Regions from separate parts of the Pantoea sp. Lu_F5_004 genome, predicted to be linked through region 1. Evidence: predicted binding sites of a transcription regulator. Region 1 holds the regulator's gene; each other region holds the start of a gene.
The links. Region 1 encodes CRP, which controls carbon source genes, mostly activating them, when cyclic AMP is high. Its sites were predicted from a motif close to ATGTGANNNNNNTCACAT; they were not measured.

Region 1 (4,475 bases):
GCACCTTTACGCCGTGGCAACCGCTGCCGCAGAACACCGATATTCTCTTCTACGAAGGGCTGCACGGCGGCGTGGTAACGGCGCAGCACAACGTAGCAGAACAGGTTGATCTGCTGGTTGGCGTGGTGCCGATTGTGAACCTGGAGTGGATTCAGAAGCTGGTGCGCGACACCGGCGAGCGCGGCCATTCACGTGAAGCGGTCATGGATTCGGTAGTGCGCTCGATGGAAGATTACATCAACTTCATCACACCACAGTTCTCACGCACCCATATCAACTTCCAGCGCGTCCCGACGGTCGATACCTCAAACCCGTTCGCTGCCCGCGCTATTCCGTCACTGGATGAGAGCTTTGTGGTGATCCACTTCCAGGCGCTGGAAGATATCGACCTCCCCTACCTGCTGGCGATGCTGCAGGGCTCGTTTATCTCGCACATCAATACGCTGGTGGTGCCTGGCGGCAAAATGGGTCTGGCGATGGAGTTGATTATGGGCCCGCTGGTGAAGCGGCTGATGGAAGGTAAGCGAATAGAGTAAGAGGTCAGCAAAAACCGCTCTGAGAGCAGATGTCTTTCACAAAGATGGTAAAACTGGTTTTCCTGCGGCTAAAGACTTACCGCTGAGCAGGCTTCAGGGAGCATACACCTTTCGCAAAGACGCAAAACCGCCATCCCTGGCCCGCGATGCTTTGCTACAGGTATATGCTCCCTTCGCTTCACGTCCGGCAACCGCATCCGGTTTCAGGAAGGTCGCTACAGACAACGCCTGGGCAGAAAGAATCTGGCAGCAATAGATAAGTTCAACACGCCGGGAACCGGGTCAGAAGAGGAAAGCGTCCCGCCGCCCGGATAAAAACGCCGGGAGCGTTTTTGAACAACGCAACGCGTTGGCCCGGCTACGGGCGCGCCTCAGGGATGAGGTGCGTAATCGCGCGGGCCGAGCGGCCAGAGATTGGCTTAAGCGACTTTCCGATCTGACCCGGTTCCCAGCGCAGGCACAGTATCAAAGCGGATTCCCGATGCAGGCACAGTCTTAAAGCAACCTGAATCAGATACTGGAAGTGAAGTTAGCAGGTCTGCAATGACCCCTGCGGCTACTACAGCTCAATCACTTCATAGCTATGCGTAATGTTGACGCCTTTACCCAGCATGATGGCCACAGAGCAATATTTTTCAGCAGAAAGATCCACGGCGCGTGATACCGCTTTATCCTGGAGCGCTTTACCACTCACGATAAAATGCAGGTTGATGTGCGTAAAGATTCGCGGCGCCTCTTCACGACGTTCTGAGGTCAGTTTTACTTCACAATCAGCCACATCGTTTCGGCCTTTTTGCAGAATTGATACCACGTCAATCGCACTGCATCCGCCCGCCGCCATCAGCACCATCTCCATTGGGCTGGGCGCTTTATCACCCGAATTTCCATCCATCAGTATCTGATGGCCGGATGAGGATTCTCCGAGGAATGTCAGCCCTTCTACCCATTTCACTCTTGCCTGCATGATTTTTGCTCCGGAATACGCTGTTTTGTCGCCAGAGTACGCTTTCGCCTGGTAAACAGCAATCCAGAGAAATCCGCCCGTAGCTGAAGCGAGACAACAGAAGACAGTCGGCAAAAGCTGTGCTACAAACAGTGCTGAAAATATTTTTCGTCACCCGATGACGAAGGCGGGAAGGATGATGCGCACTGCGCCTGATGCGGCCCGAATAATTTCCTGAAATGGAAACGCTTGAAGCTTTCACCGCCTGACAGGGAAAACTGCCCCCTGTATTTTGGGCACGATTACAACAGAGGATAATAGCGAATGGTTCTCGGCAAACCGCAAACAGACCCTACACTCGAATGGTTCCTGTCCCATTGCCATATTCACAAGTATCCATCCAAAAGTACGCTGATTCACCAAGGTGAAAAAGCAGAAACGCTTTACTACATCGTGAAAGGTTCCGTCGCGGTTCTGATTAAAGATGAAGAAGGCAAAGAGATGATTCTTTCCTACCTGAATCAGGGCGATTTTATTGGTGAACTTGGCCTGTTCGAAGAAGGCCAGGAACGCAGCGCCTGGGTACGTGCGAAAAGCGCGTGCGAAGTGGCGGAGATTTCTTACAAGAAATTCCGTCAGCTGATTCAGGTTAACCCTGACATCCTGATGCGACTCTCATCGCAGATGGCGCGTCGCCTGCAGGTGACGTCTGAAAAAGTGGGTAACCTCGCTTTCCTCGACGTAACCGGACGCATTGCACAGACCCTGCTCAACCTGGCGAAGCAGCCAGATGCCATGACGCATCCCGACGGCATGCAAATTAAAATCACTCGTCAGGAAATTGGCCAGATTGTTGGTTGTTCACGTGAAACCGTGGGCCGTATTTTGAAGATGCTGGAAGATCAGAACCTGATCTCCGCACACGGCAAAACCATCGTCGTTTACGGCACCCGCTAATTCCTGTCACCCACGGCGTGATGGCAACATCACGCCGTTATTGTTTGTGTTGGGCCGATGTGGCGTCGAATTATTTACCATCCTGAAGTTAACTACGCCTTGCGGCAAACGCTGGTGCTCTGTCTGCCAGTGGCGCTGGGCTGGCTGGCTGGCGACCTGCAAAAAGGTCTGCTGTTCTCATTAGTGCCCGCCTGCTGCAACATTGCCGGTCTGGATACCCCGCATAAACGCTTCTTCAAACGCCTGATTGTTGGCGGCAGCCTGTTTGCCCTCGGCAGCTTTCTGATGCAGTGGCTCACCCTGCATGCTATTCCGCTGCCGCTCATCCTGTTTGCCATGCCCTTATTGCTCGGCGTTACCGGGGAGATCAGCCCGCTGCATGGTCGTCTGCTGCCCGGCACCCTGATTGCCGCCATCTTTACCCTGAGCCTGATTGGCCGCATGCCAATCTATGTCCCCCCGCTGCTCTATATCGGTGGCACGCTGTGGTACGGGCTGTTTAACTGGTTCTGGTTCTGGCTGTGGAAAGAGCAGCCGATGCGCGAAAGCCTGAGCCTGATCTACCGCGAGCTGGCTAACTACTGCGACGCAAAATATACCCTGCTGACGCAGCTGACCGATCCGGAAAAGGCGCTGCCGCCGCTACTGGCCCGTCAGCAGAAAGTGGTCGATCTGATTAACACCTGTTATCAGCAGATGCATATGCTGTCGGCAAGCCGCGATCACAGCCATAAACGGCTGACGCGCGCCTTTCAGGTGGCGCTGGATCTGCAGGAACATATCTCGGTCAGCCTGCATCGGCCGGAAGAGGTACAGAAACTGGTCGAACAGAGCCACGCCGAAGCGGTGATCCGCTGGAATGCCAAAACCATCTCGGCCCGGTTGCGGGTGCTGGCGGATAACATTCTCTATCACCAGCTACCCGATCGCTTTGCGATGGATAAACAGCTCGGCGCGCTGGAGAAAATCGCCCATCAGCATCCCGACAATCCGGTGGGTAACTTCTGCCTTTACCACTTCAACCGCATCGCGCGGGTTCTGCGCACCCAGAAACCCCTTTATCAGCGTGATCTGATGGCTGATCGCCAGCGCCGTCTGCCGCTGTTACCGGCGCTGCGCAGTTATCTCTCGTTCCGCTCATCGGCCCTGCGCACTGCCGGCCGGTTTGCGGTGATGCTGATGCTGGGCAGCGCGCTGGCGCTGTTCTTCAACATCCCCAAACCCTACTGGATCCTGATGACCATCATGTTCGTCAGCCAGAACGGCTACAGCGCTACCCGTGTCCGCATTCAGCACCGGGCGCTGGGCACTTTTGCCGGTCTGGTGATCGCGGCTGCCACGCTGCGCATGGCGGTGCCAGAGTCGCTGGTACTGCTGATCATGCTGGCGATTACCTTTATCAGCTATCGCTTTACCCGCCAGTTCTATGGCTGGTCGATGATTGGTTTTACGGTCACGGCGGTTTACTCGCTGCAATTGCTGTCGCTGAATGGCGCGCAGTTTCTGCTGCCGCGACTCATGGATACGCTGATGGGTTGTCTGATCGCTTTTGGCGGGATGCTCTGGCTGTGGCCGCAGTGGCAGAGCGGCCTGCTGCGGCAGAACGCCCATGACGCACTGGAAACCTATCAGGATGCGCTACGGCTGTTGCTGGGTGACGAACAGTCACCAGAGAAACTGGCTTATCAGCGCGTGAAGGTCAATCAGGCACACAATGCGCTGTTTAACTCACTGAATCAGGCGATGCAGGAACCCGCGTTCAACTCCCGCTATCTGAGTGATATGCGGCTCTGGGTCACGCACAGTCAGTTTATCGTCGAACATATCAACGCTATGACGATTCTGGCGCGGGAGCACACCATGCTCACTGCCTCGCTGGCTGAGCGTTACCTGCAATCCTGTGAAATCGCGCTGCAGCGGTGTCAGCAGCGGCTGGAATATGATGGTGAAAGCTCACAGGTTAACCTGCTGGATGACCTGGAAAATATCAGTGAGGGACCGATCACGGTGGTGGAGCAGCATGTACGGCGCATTCTCGA
Region 2 (4,475 bases), 590 kb from region 1:
AAAGATGACGATGCTGCGTTCCGTGCCTGCCCCGATGTGCTGATGGGTTATTTCCTGAATGGCCTGATCTTCTACCGTCGCGGTAAAAGTGAAGATGCGCCCGCACCGTCGATTGAGCGCAAGATGACCAACAACATCTTCATGAGAAAGCTGCGTATCGCTTTTGATCTGAAAACCACCGATATTCCTGATGTACTGAAGCGCGTGAATTTTACCGTTTCACAGGCTGAGATTGGTGCGATTTTCCGCAAACCTGATCATAAGAACTACCGCGAATGCGGCGATCAGATTCTGCGTAACTTCCTGAAAGGGCTGGCGATGATTCAGCGTCCTAAGAGTGAGAAGCCTGCTTAACGTCTGTGGCTGATCGCTTCGGGTACCTGCGTGGTCAGAGTGGCGCATCTGATCGCAAAGAAAGCCTGCATCCATGCAGCACGGCCTCGCCATCCCTGGCTCGGACGCTTTGCTCCTCAGTTGCGCCACCTCTTCCCTCAAGCTTCTTCATGGCTTTTTAATCAGCAACACCAGGCCAGCGCTGGGGAGTGAAAGCGGGTCATCGGTGGAGCGTTCGTCGCAGGGGGAAAAAGCGCCGGGCGCGTTTCTGAACCATCCTGTAAGATTCCTTCACGATCGCACACGCCAACTCCATCGCGAATGCTCTACGTTTCAGCGCGCCATCCCCTCTTTCATATTCGCTCTGAGCCCCTGGTTCAACTGCGATGATGCTGTTAAGTCTCCCGGGCTGGCGCGTCTGAAGAGCGAAGCGTCCGGGCCAGGGATGGCCCGGCCGATCAACAGGGATGTGAGATTCCTTCGCGATCGGACGCGCCAGCCCGGGAGGCCGCACCCATGCAACAGCCCTGTTTATGATCGGTCACTGCGCCCCACCACCCAGCGCTTGTGCACCCACAGCGAGGCGAGGATCACCAGTGCGCCCGCAATAAAGCCTGGCCAGTGCGGTTTCTCCTGCCAGATAGCCAGATTCACCAGCAGCCCGGCAGGAACGTGCATGTTATTCATAATGCCCAGCGTACCGGCATCGACCTGGGTCGCACCATAATTCCACATAAAATAGCCCAGACCAGAAGCCGCAATGCCCAGCCAGACCAGAATGCCCCACTGCAATGAGGTGGTCGGCAACTTCTGCGGATTGCCCCAGGCACACCATGCGATCACCGCAATCAACACCGCACCCAGATAGAACCAGGAGAAGGCCGCGTGCTGCGGCATCGGGCGGGTCTCCTGCAGACGCTTATAGCCCACCATTCCCGCCGCAAAGCAGATGTTTGCCAGTTGCACTAACAGCAGACCAAACCAGAAATGATCGCTGACTTTGTCATAGCGAATAATCGCCGCACCTGCCACAGCCAGCAGTGCACTGAAGATATAGCCGATGCGCAGTGGACGACGGCTGATCAGATCGTAAATCAGCGTCACATAAAGCGGCGTCATCACCGTAAACAGCAGGAATTCCGACACGCTAAGGTAGAGATAGGCTTCAAAACTCAGCAGATACATCACGCCCAGCTGCAGCATCCCGACCAGCATGTAAAGCAACAGCGTTGAAGGGCGATGACCACGCCAGCGCAGGAAAGGTAAAAATACCAGCGCAGCCAGCGCCAGTCGCATCAGTACAGAGAACCAGCTGTCCACCTGCCCGGCAAGATATTCGCCGATCAGACTGAACGAAAAGGCCCACAGAATGGTGGTAATAATCAATAAAAACACGGTGACGACCCCGAAATTAACAGGCCGTCAGTGTAAACAATGTGCTGCCATCAGGCTGTGAAATCTGGTTGACATCTGATTACAAAACAGGCGATCAGAATGCCCATCGGAAAAGGGCTTTCGCTTCCTGACATAACTGTCTGCAGAAAGATCTTTCAGCCAGATAAAATGCGCGAAATGATCCATCACATGATCACTTCCGCTCCAGAATGTAATAAAAGTGTAACAAATGTGTCATTCATCACAGTAACGTTGCGCAACTAACACTATTCTTTGCGCGAAATGGAACATTCTGCGTCCATTTTCTTCTGCTCTTTTCCTGCCCCAACCTGCTGGGAATTAAAAACCATAATGTGCCCTGGAGGGCCTCACTGATGCTGAGCATTTTTAAACCTGCACCACGTCAGCCGCAGGTGGCGGAGGATCACGTTGATCCGCTCTACCGTCGTCTGCGCTGGCAAATTTTCATCGGGATCTTCTTTGGTTACGCCGCCTACTATCTGGTCAGAAAAAACTTCGCACTCGCCATGCCCTACCTGGTAGAGCAGGGTTTTTCACGTGGCGATCTCGGTTTTGCCTTATCCGGGATATCTATCGCCTACGGCTTTTCAAAATTCATCATGGGATCGGTCTCTGACCGCTCAAACCCGCGCGTCTTCTTACCGGCAGGCCTGATTCTGGCCGCGACAGTGATGCTGATTATGGGATTCGTGCCCTGGGCCACCTCCAGCATCATGGTGATGTTCGTGCTGCTGTTTATCTGCGGCTGGTTCCAGGGCATGGGCTGGCCACCTTGTGGACGTACCATGGTTCACTGGTGGTCGCAGAAGGAGCGCGGCAGGATCGTTTCGGTCTGGAACTGCGCCCATAATGTCGGCGGCGGTATTCCGCCTCTGCTGTTCCTGCTCGGTATGGCGTGGTTCAACGACTGGAAAGCGGCTCTCTATATGCCGGCGTTTGGCGCCATCGCCATTGCTATTCTGGCCTTTGCGCTGATGCGCGATACGCCGCAATCCTGTGGTCTGCCACCGATTGAAGAGTACAAAAACGACTATCCGCCCGACTACGATGCCAGCCACGAAGAGGAGCTGACGGCTAAACAGATCTTCATGAAATATGTACTGCCGAACAAGCTGCTGTGGTACATCGCGCTGGCCAACGTATTTGTTTATCTGCTGCGCTACGGCATTCTCGACTGGTCGCCGACCTATCTCAGAGAAGTAAAACACTTCACGCTGGATAAATCGTCGTGGGCTTACTTCCTGTATGAGTATGCGGGGATCCCCGGGACGCTGCTGTGCGGCTGGATGTCGGACAAAGTGTTCCGCGGTAATCGCGGTGCGACCGGGGTGTTCTTTATGACGCTGGTAACCATCGCGACCGTGATCTACTGGCTCAACCCGGCGGGCAATCCTGGCGTCGATATGGCCTGTATGATTGTGATTGGCTTCCTGATCTACGGTCCGGTGATGCTGATTGGTCTGCACGCGCTGGAGCTGGCGCCGAAAAAAGCGGCGGGGACGGCGGCGGGCTTCACCGGCCTGTTCGGCTATCTGGGTGGATCGGTGGCAGCCAGCGCCATTGTCGGTTACACCGTCGATTACTTCGGCTGGGACGGCGGCTTCATGGTGATGATTGCTGGCTGTGTGCTGGCGGTTATCCTGCTGTTACTGACCATGGTCAGCGAACACAAACACAAAAAGACCTCTGCCTGACGGCAATAAAAAAGGGCCGGATGTCCGGCTCTTTTTTACGCAGACGGCTTAAGCAAGATAGAGCGTGCGCAGCGTCTGCGGCACGGCATCATCGGCATTTGAACCGATCACATCCAGCTCCGGCAGCGTATCTTTCAACCGCTGATGGGCGTTCTGCATGATAAAGCCTTTACCCGCCATGCTCAGCATCTCCACATCGTTCATGCCGTCGCCAAAGGCGATACAGCTTTCCAGTGAGTGGCCCAGCGTTTTCGCCACCGCTTCCAGCGCATGCCCTTTCGACACGCCGCCCGCCATCACTTCCAGGCAGGTAGGCAGCGAGAAACTGACGTTAACCCGGTCGCCCCAGCGCGCTTCAATCGCCTGTTCCATCGGGATCAGATGCTCGGGATTTTCGCAGGTGAAAAAGACCTTGCTGATATTATCGGTTGGCAGCAGACCCGGCTCATAGACCTGATAGTTGAACACCGACTCGCGGAAATAGTCCTGCTCAGCCGGGCTTGAGCGGCTGACAAACCACTCATCGTCGCGGTAAACGTGGGTCAGAATATCGCTGTGATGATATTGCAGGCCAAACAGATCGCTGGCGATATCCTCATCCAGATTATGACTGAACACCAGTTCGCCCTCTGCGTTGTGCACGCGCGCGCCGTTTGAGGTGATCATATAGGCCGGAATCGCCAGGCTGTCGCGCATCTGTCCGACATCGATATGATGACGGCCGGTGGCGAATATAAAGTGAATATCTTTCGCAACCAGTTGCTGCAGCGTTTCACGCGCAAAAGGGGTCAGGCGATGTTCGGGAGAAAGCAGCGTGCCATCCAGATCGGATGCAACGATGTGATACATGAATACCTCGGGTATCTGGTTCTGCCGGCCTTAACCGGTCGGATAAATAACGTCAGTGGTGCGAGGAAAAAAGTCGACCACTGCATTGAGTGCTTCGGCGCGCATCTCATCCTTTTCAAACAGGATCTCATGACGCGCACCGTCGATCACCCGTGGCTTATTGCCCTCACACGGATGACCCGC
Region 3 (4,475 bases), 1.5 Mb from region 1:
AAAAAATGCCCGGCGGACCGGGCAGATGATTATTTTTGTTCCTGCTGCGGCATCTGTCGCCAGATGTAAAGCCCGCTGAGCAGGGTAAACAGTAAGGTCAGACCGGAAAGACCGAACACTTTAAAGTTAACCCAAAACGCCTGAGATAACCAAAAGGCGACATAGATGTTTACCAGGCCGCAGATGAAGAAGAACAGCGCCCAGGCAACGTTGAGCCTGCGCCAGACCGCATCGGGCAGTTGTAACTCTTTGCCCAGCATGCGCTGAATCAGCGTCTGCTCCATAAACCACTGGCTGTAGAGCAGGGCGGCGGCAAACAGGCTGTAGATAACCGTAACTTTCCACTTAATGAACTCATCGTTGTGGAACACCAGCGTCAGGGTGCCAAAGACCGCCACCAGCACAAAGGTGAAAATTGTCATCTTTTCCAGCTTGCGATAGAGCACCCAGCTGACAACCAGCGCCAGGCCGGTCGCGACAATCAGCGCGCCCGAGGCGACAAAAATGTCATACAGCTTGTAGAAGATGAAAAAGACCACCAGGGGAAGAAAGTCGAGTAGCTGCTTCATAGTTTTTCCATTCAGAGTTGGCTGCAAATGTGCCCGAAGGCACATCGTCAATCAACGTAACAGCATATAGAGCCGATAAAGATAGATAATCAACATCGCCGAAACCACATTGCCTGCCGCGGTGAAAATCACCGATGAGACATTCAGCGGTAAAACCGTCAGCGAAGAGAAGAACAGCATCACCACTACTTTGGCCAGCAGCCAGAGCAGAATAGCGGGGGCAATCAGCTTCACATTCTTCCACGCCATCCGCATGCTGGCCCGCATGGCGGCAAAGACACCCATCTTCTCACTGGCCACCATCACCGGAGCCAGCGACAGCAGAATCGTCAGCAGAATGCCTGGCACCACCAGCACCATAAAGCCCAGTTGCGCCACCAGCGTCATCAGGAAGGTGAGCAGCAGCAGCTTTGGCAGCAGCGGCGCTGAAGCACCAATCGCCCGCAACGCACTGACACGCTGGCCGGAAGAGACCATCGGGATCAGATAGAGCATTCCGCCGAGCAGCAGCGTGTTCCCCATCAGCGCAGCGAAGGTGCTGGCCGCCGAGGCGCGCAGCAGCACCTGCTGCTGTTCCGGTGACATATTCTGCACCATCTCAAACAGCGAACCGGCGATATCGTCACCCTGTTGCAGGAGGGCCATCTGATCGGCACCCGGCGTCAGCACATGCACCAGCATGACGGTGATAAAAGCGGCCAGCAGCGACATCAACAGCACCGTAGCCAGTTGATGGCGCGCGAAATTTCCTGTGTCACGGTATAACGAGCTTGCCGTGATAGACATGTACACTCCTTTGAGGAACCGGGTTAATTAACCCGGCGATTGTACATGTTCTGGCAGCTCGCGGGCACCCGCTGCGGCATAACTTTCTGTCATGGCAGGTAAAGATGGAGAAAAAAGGGCGGGAAGGCCATACCGGGCGCGGGCGCGATCGCAGGCTTCATTGTGGATACCCGCTTCGCCCGACATCGAAAATTCCCGACAGGGCGTCGGACGTTGTTCGTAAATTCCGCAGGAGACACAGCCGCCAATGTCGCCCTCAAGGGCAACGCAGCGCGGCGCGCGATCGTTCGTACCACGCATATTGCGCATTAACAGGCTGAGCGGTTCGGTTAATGCGGTCGGCACCGGGCCGCCTGCATCATCGGCTTCGGCCCAGTAAAATGAGACGCGGAAATGGGCGCAGCAGGCGCCACAGCTGACACAAGGGTTAGTTATTTCACTCATTTGATCACCCGCCCCTCCCAGGGCATCGAACCAAAATCACCAGAGAAGATAAGCAAAATAGGCCCGGCGAAATTATTCAGCAAGGGGAATTTTGCTGCGCCAGCCTGAGCCGAAATTGATCTAAATCAATTCATTGTTTTTTAAGTAATTTATCTGAAAGGTACAGAGTGCAATTTTCTGTAAATCACGTTAAATATTTGCCAGCAAAAAAGCGATGACGTTCGCGACATTAACATTAAGCAAAGGAGTGATGATGAAACTGGCAAAATGCGCGATGCTGCTGGCTCTGGCTTTACCCCAGCTGGCAATGGCCCACGAAGCAGGCGACTTCTTTATGCGTGCCGGCAGTGCCACCGTTCGGCCCACCGAAGGTTCCGATAATGTGTTAGGGATGGGCGAGTTCAGCGCATCCAACGATACGCAGCTGGGCCTGACCTTTACATACATGGCAACGGACAACATTGGTGTCGAATTACTGGCCGCCACACCGTTCCGTCACAAAGTGGGCCTGGGCCCGACCGGAACACTGGCAACGGTACGCCAGTTACCGCCTACGCTGATGGCGCAGTACTACTTTTTTGACAGCAAGAGCAAAGCGCGTCCTTACGTTGGCGTAGGTATCAACTACACCACCTTTTACGACGCCGATTTCAATCAAACGGGCCGCGATGCGGGCCTGACCGATCTCAGCGTGAAGGATTCCTGGGGTGTGGCGGGTCAGGTCGGTCTGGATTATCAGATTAACCGTGACTGGATGTTGAATGCGTCGGTGTGGTACATGGATATTGATACGGAAGTGAAGTTTAAAGCGGGTGGCGAGCAGCAGAATATCAATATGCGCATCGATCCCTGGGTCTTCTTCTTCGGTGCGGGTTACCGTTTCTGATGATAAAGACGATAAAAAGGCCGCTGAATCAGCGGCCTTTTTTTGTCTGTTAAGACGTTATTTGATCTGCATATTGTTTACCACGGACTTTACGCCCGCCACGCTGCGCGTAACCTGAACGGCACGATTAGCCATCTGTGGTGATGAAACAAAACCGCTCAGCTGAACTTTACCTTTAAAGGTTTCTACGTTGATTTCAGTTGATTTCAGTGAGTCATCTTTCAGCAGTTCACCTTTAACTTTTGTGGTCACCACGGTGTCATCAATATAGCCACCGGTTCCCTCTTTGGTTGCGGTTGGCGCACAGGCGCTCAGTGTCAGCGCAACCACGCCCGCCAGTACAGCACCTGTCAGCAGTTTAACGAATTTCATTGCTTTCTCTCCCTGTCACAAAATGGATGCGACGTTACCGTAACGGCGCATTGTCATTGTGGTGCAGATTTTGCAAAAAGGGCAAATGGGGGAATGAAAAAAAGGAAACAAATCATGCCTTATCGCGCGATAAGGCATGCTGGCAGGATTAACGGCTGGCGGCTTTAAGGCGGCTGACAAAGTTCTTCAGCTCGCTCAGCATCACCTCAGGCTCTGAATGATGCTTTTCGATGATTCTGACAATCGCAGAACCGGAGATCGCGCCCGCAGCGCCCGCAGCGATCGCTTCCTTCACCTGTTCAGGCTCAGAAATACCAAAGCCCTGCAGCGGCGGGGCTGCATGGTATTCACGCAGCTTGTCGATCAGATGCTGCAACGGCAGGCTGGCGCGGTTTTCAGCACCGGTAACGCCCGCGCGCGACAGCAGGTAGGTGTAACCCCGTCCGTGCGAAGCGATCTCACGCAGCAGCTCATCGCTGGCGTTGGGCGGACAGATGAAGATGGGTGCCACGCCATGACGCAGCGCGGCCTGACGGAAGGGCGCGGACTCTTCAACGGGCACATCCGCCACCAGCACCGAATCCACACCCGCCTCTGCACAACGGGCATAGAACTCATCCACACCGTTGGTGAAGACCAGGTTGGCGTACATCAGCAATCCAATCGGCAGATCCGGATACTTACGGCGGATAGTGGCCAGCATTTCAAAGCATTGGCTGGTGTTAGTGCCCGCCGCAAAGGCGCGTAACGTCGCGTTCTGGATGGTCGGGCCATCTGCAAGGGGATCGGAGAAGGGAATACCCAGCTCCAGTGCATCCGCGCCTCCTTCAACCAGGGCGTCAATCACGCGCAGTGAAAGCTCCGGTGACGGATCGCCCAGCGTAACAAAAGGAACGAAAGCCCCTTCGTTATTCGCTGACAGACGCGTAAACAGTTGATTGTAACGTTCCATCAGATTTCTCCCTGCGCTGTCAAAATGTCATGAACGGTGAAAATATCTTTGTCGCCACGGCCAGAGAGGTTGACCACAATCAACTGCTCTTTTTCCGGCTCAGCCTGAATCATCTTCATGGCGTGCGCCAGGGCGTGGGATGACTCCAGCGCCGGAATAATACCTTCATCGCGACAGAGCTGTTTAAAGGCGGCCAGCGCTTCGTTATCGGTGATGGAGACATATTCCGCACGACCGATGCTGTTCAGGTGCGCATGCTGCGGGCCTACCGACGGGAAGTCGAGACCGGCAGAGATCGAGTAAGACTCCTCAATCTGGCCATCATGGGTCTGCATCATCGGCGATTTCATACCGAAGTAGATGCCGACGCGACCGTGCTTGAGCGGCGCGCCATGCTCGCCGGTCTCAATGCCGTGGCCCGCAGGCTCTACGCCGATCAGCTTCACGCTGGTCTCATCGATAAAGT

Region 2: a site for CRP is predicted at 1,958-1,975, ahead of glpT (glycerol-3-phosphate transporter). Genes of this name have one in related genera too.
Region 3: a site for CRP is predicted at 1,913-1,930, ahead of ompW (outer membrane protein OmpW). Genes of this name have one in related genera too.

Annotation. Positions count from the first base shown of each region.
Region 1 covers NZ_CP194946.1:452,845-457,319, reverse strand. The annotation lists gene ACR8BN_RS02105 (phosphoribulokinase) at 1-536, shown strand, start outside; gene ACR8BN_RS02100 (OsmC family protein) at 1,096-1,500, opposite strand; gene crp (cAMP-activated global transcriptional regulator CRP) at 1,804-2,436, shown strand; gene ACR8BN_RS02090 (YccS/YhfK family putative transporter) at 2,494-4,475, shown strand, end outside.
Region 2 covers NZ_CP194946.1:3,949,938-3,954,412, forward strand. The annotation lists gene ACR8BN_RS18300 (DUF1456 family protein) at 1-354, shown strand, start outside; gene ACR8BN_RS18305 (carboxylate/amino acid/amine transporter) at 865-1,728, opposite strand; gene glpT (glycerol-3-phosphate transporter) at 2,103-3,443, shown strand; gene yigL (sugar/pyridoxal phosphate phosphatase YigL) at 3,492-4,292, opposite strand; gene pldB (lysophospholipase L2) at 4,323-4,475, opposite strand, start outside.
Region 3 covers NZ_CP194946.1:1,933,058-1,937,532, forward strand. The annotation lists gene ACR8BN_RS08920 (septation protein A) at 30-569, opposite strand; gene ACR8BN_RS08925 (YciC family protein) at 621-1,355, opposite strand; gene ACR8BN_RS08930 (YkgJ family cysteine cluster protein) at 1,383-1,799, opposite strand; gene ompW (outer membrane protein OmpW) at 2,050-2,685, shown strand; gene ACR8BN_RS08940 (BON domain-containing protein) at 2,743-3,057, opposite strand; gene trpA (tryptophan synthase subunit alpha) at 3,206-4,009, opposite strand; gene trpB (tryptophan synthase subunit beta) at 4,009-4,475, opposite strand, start outside.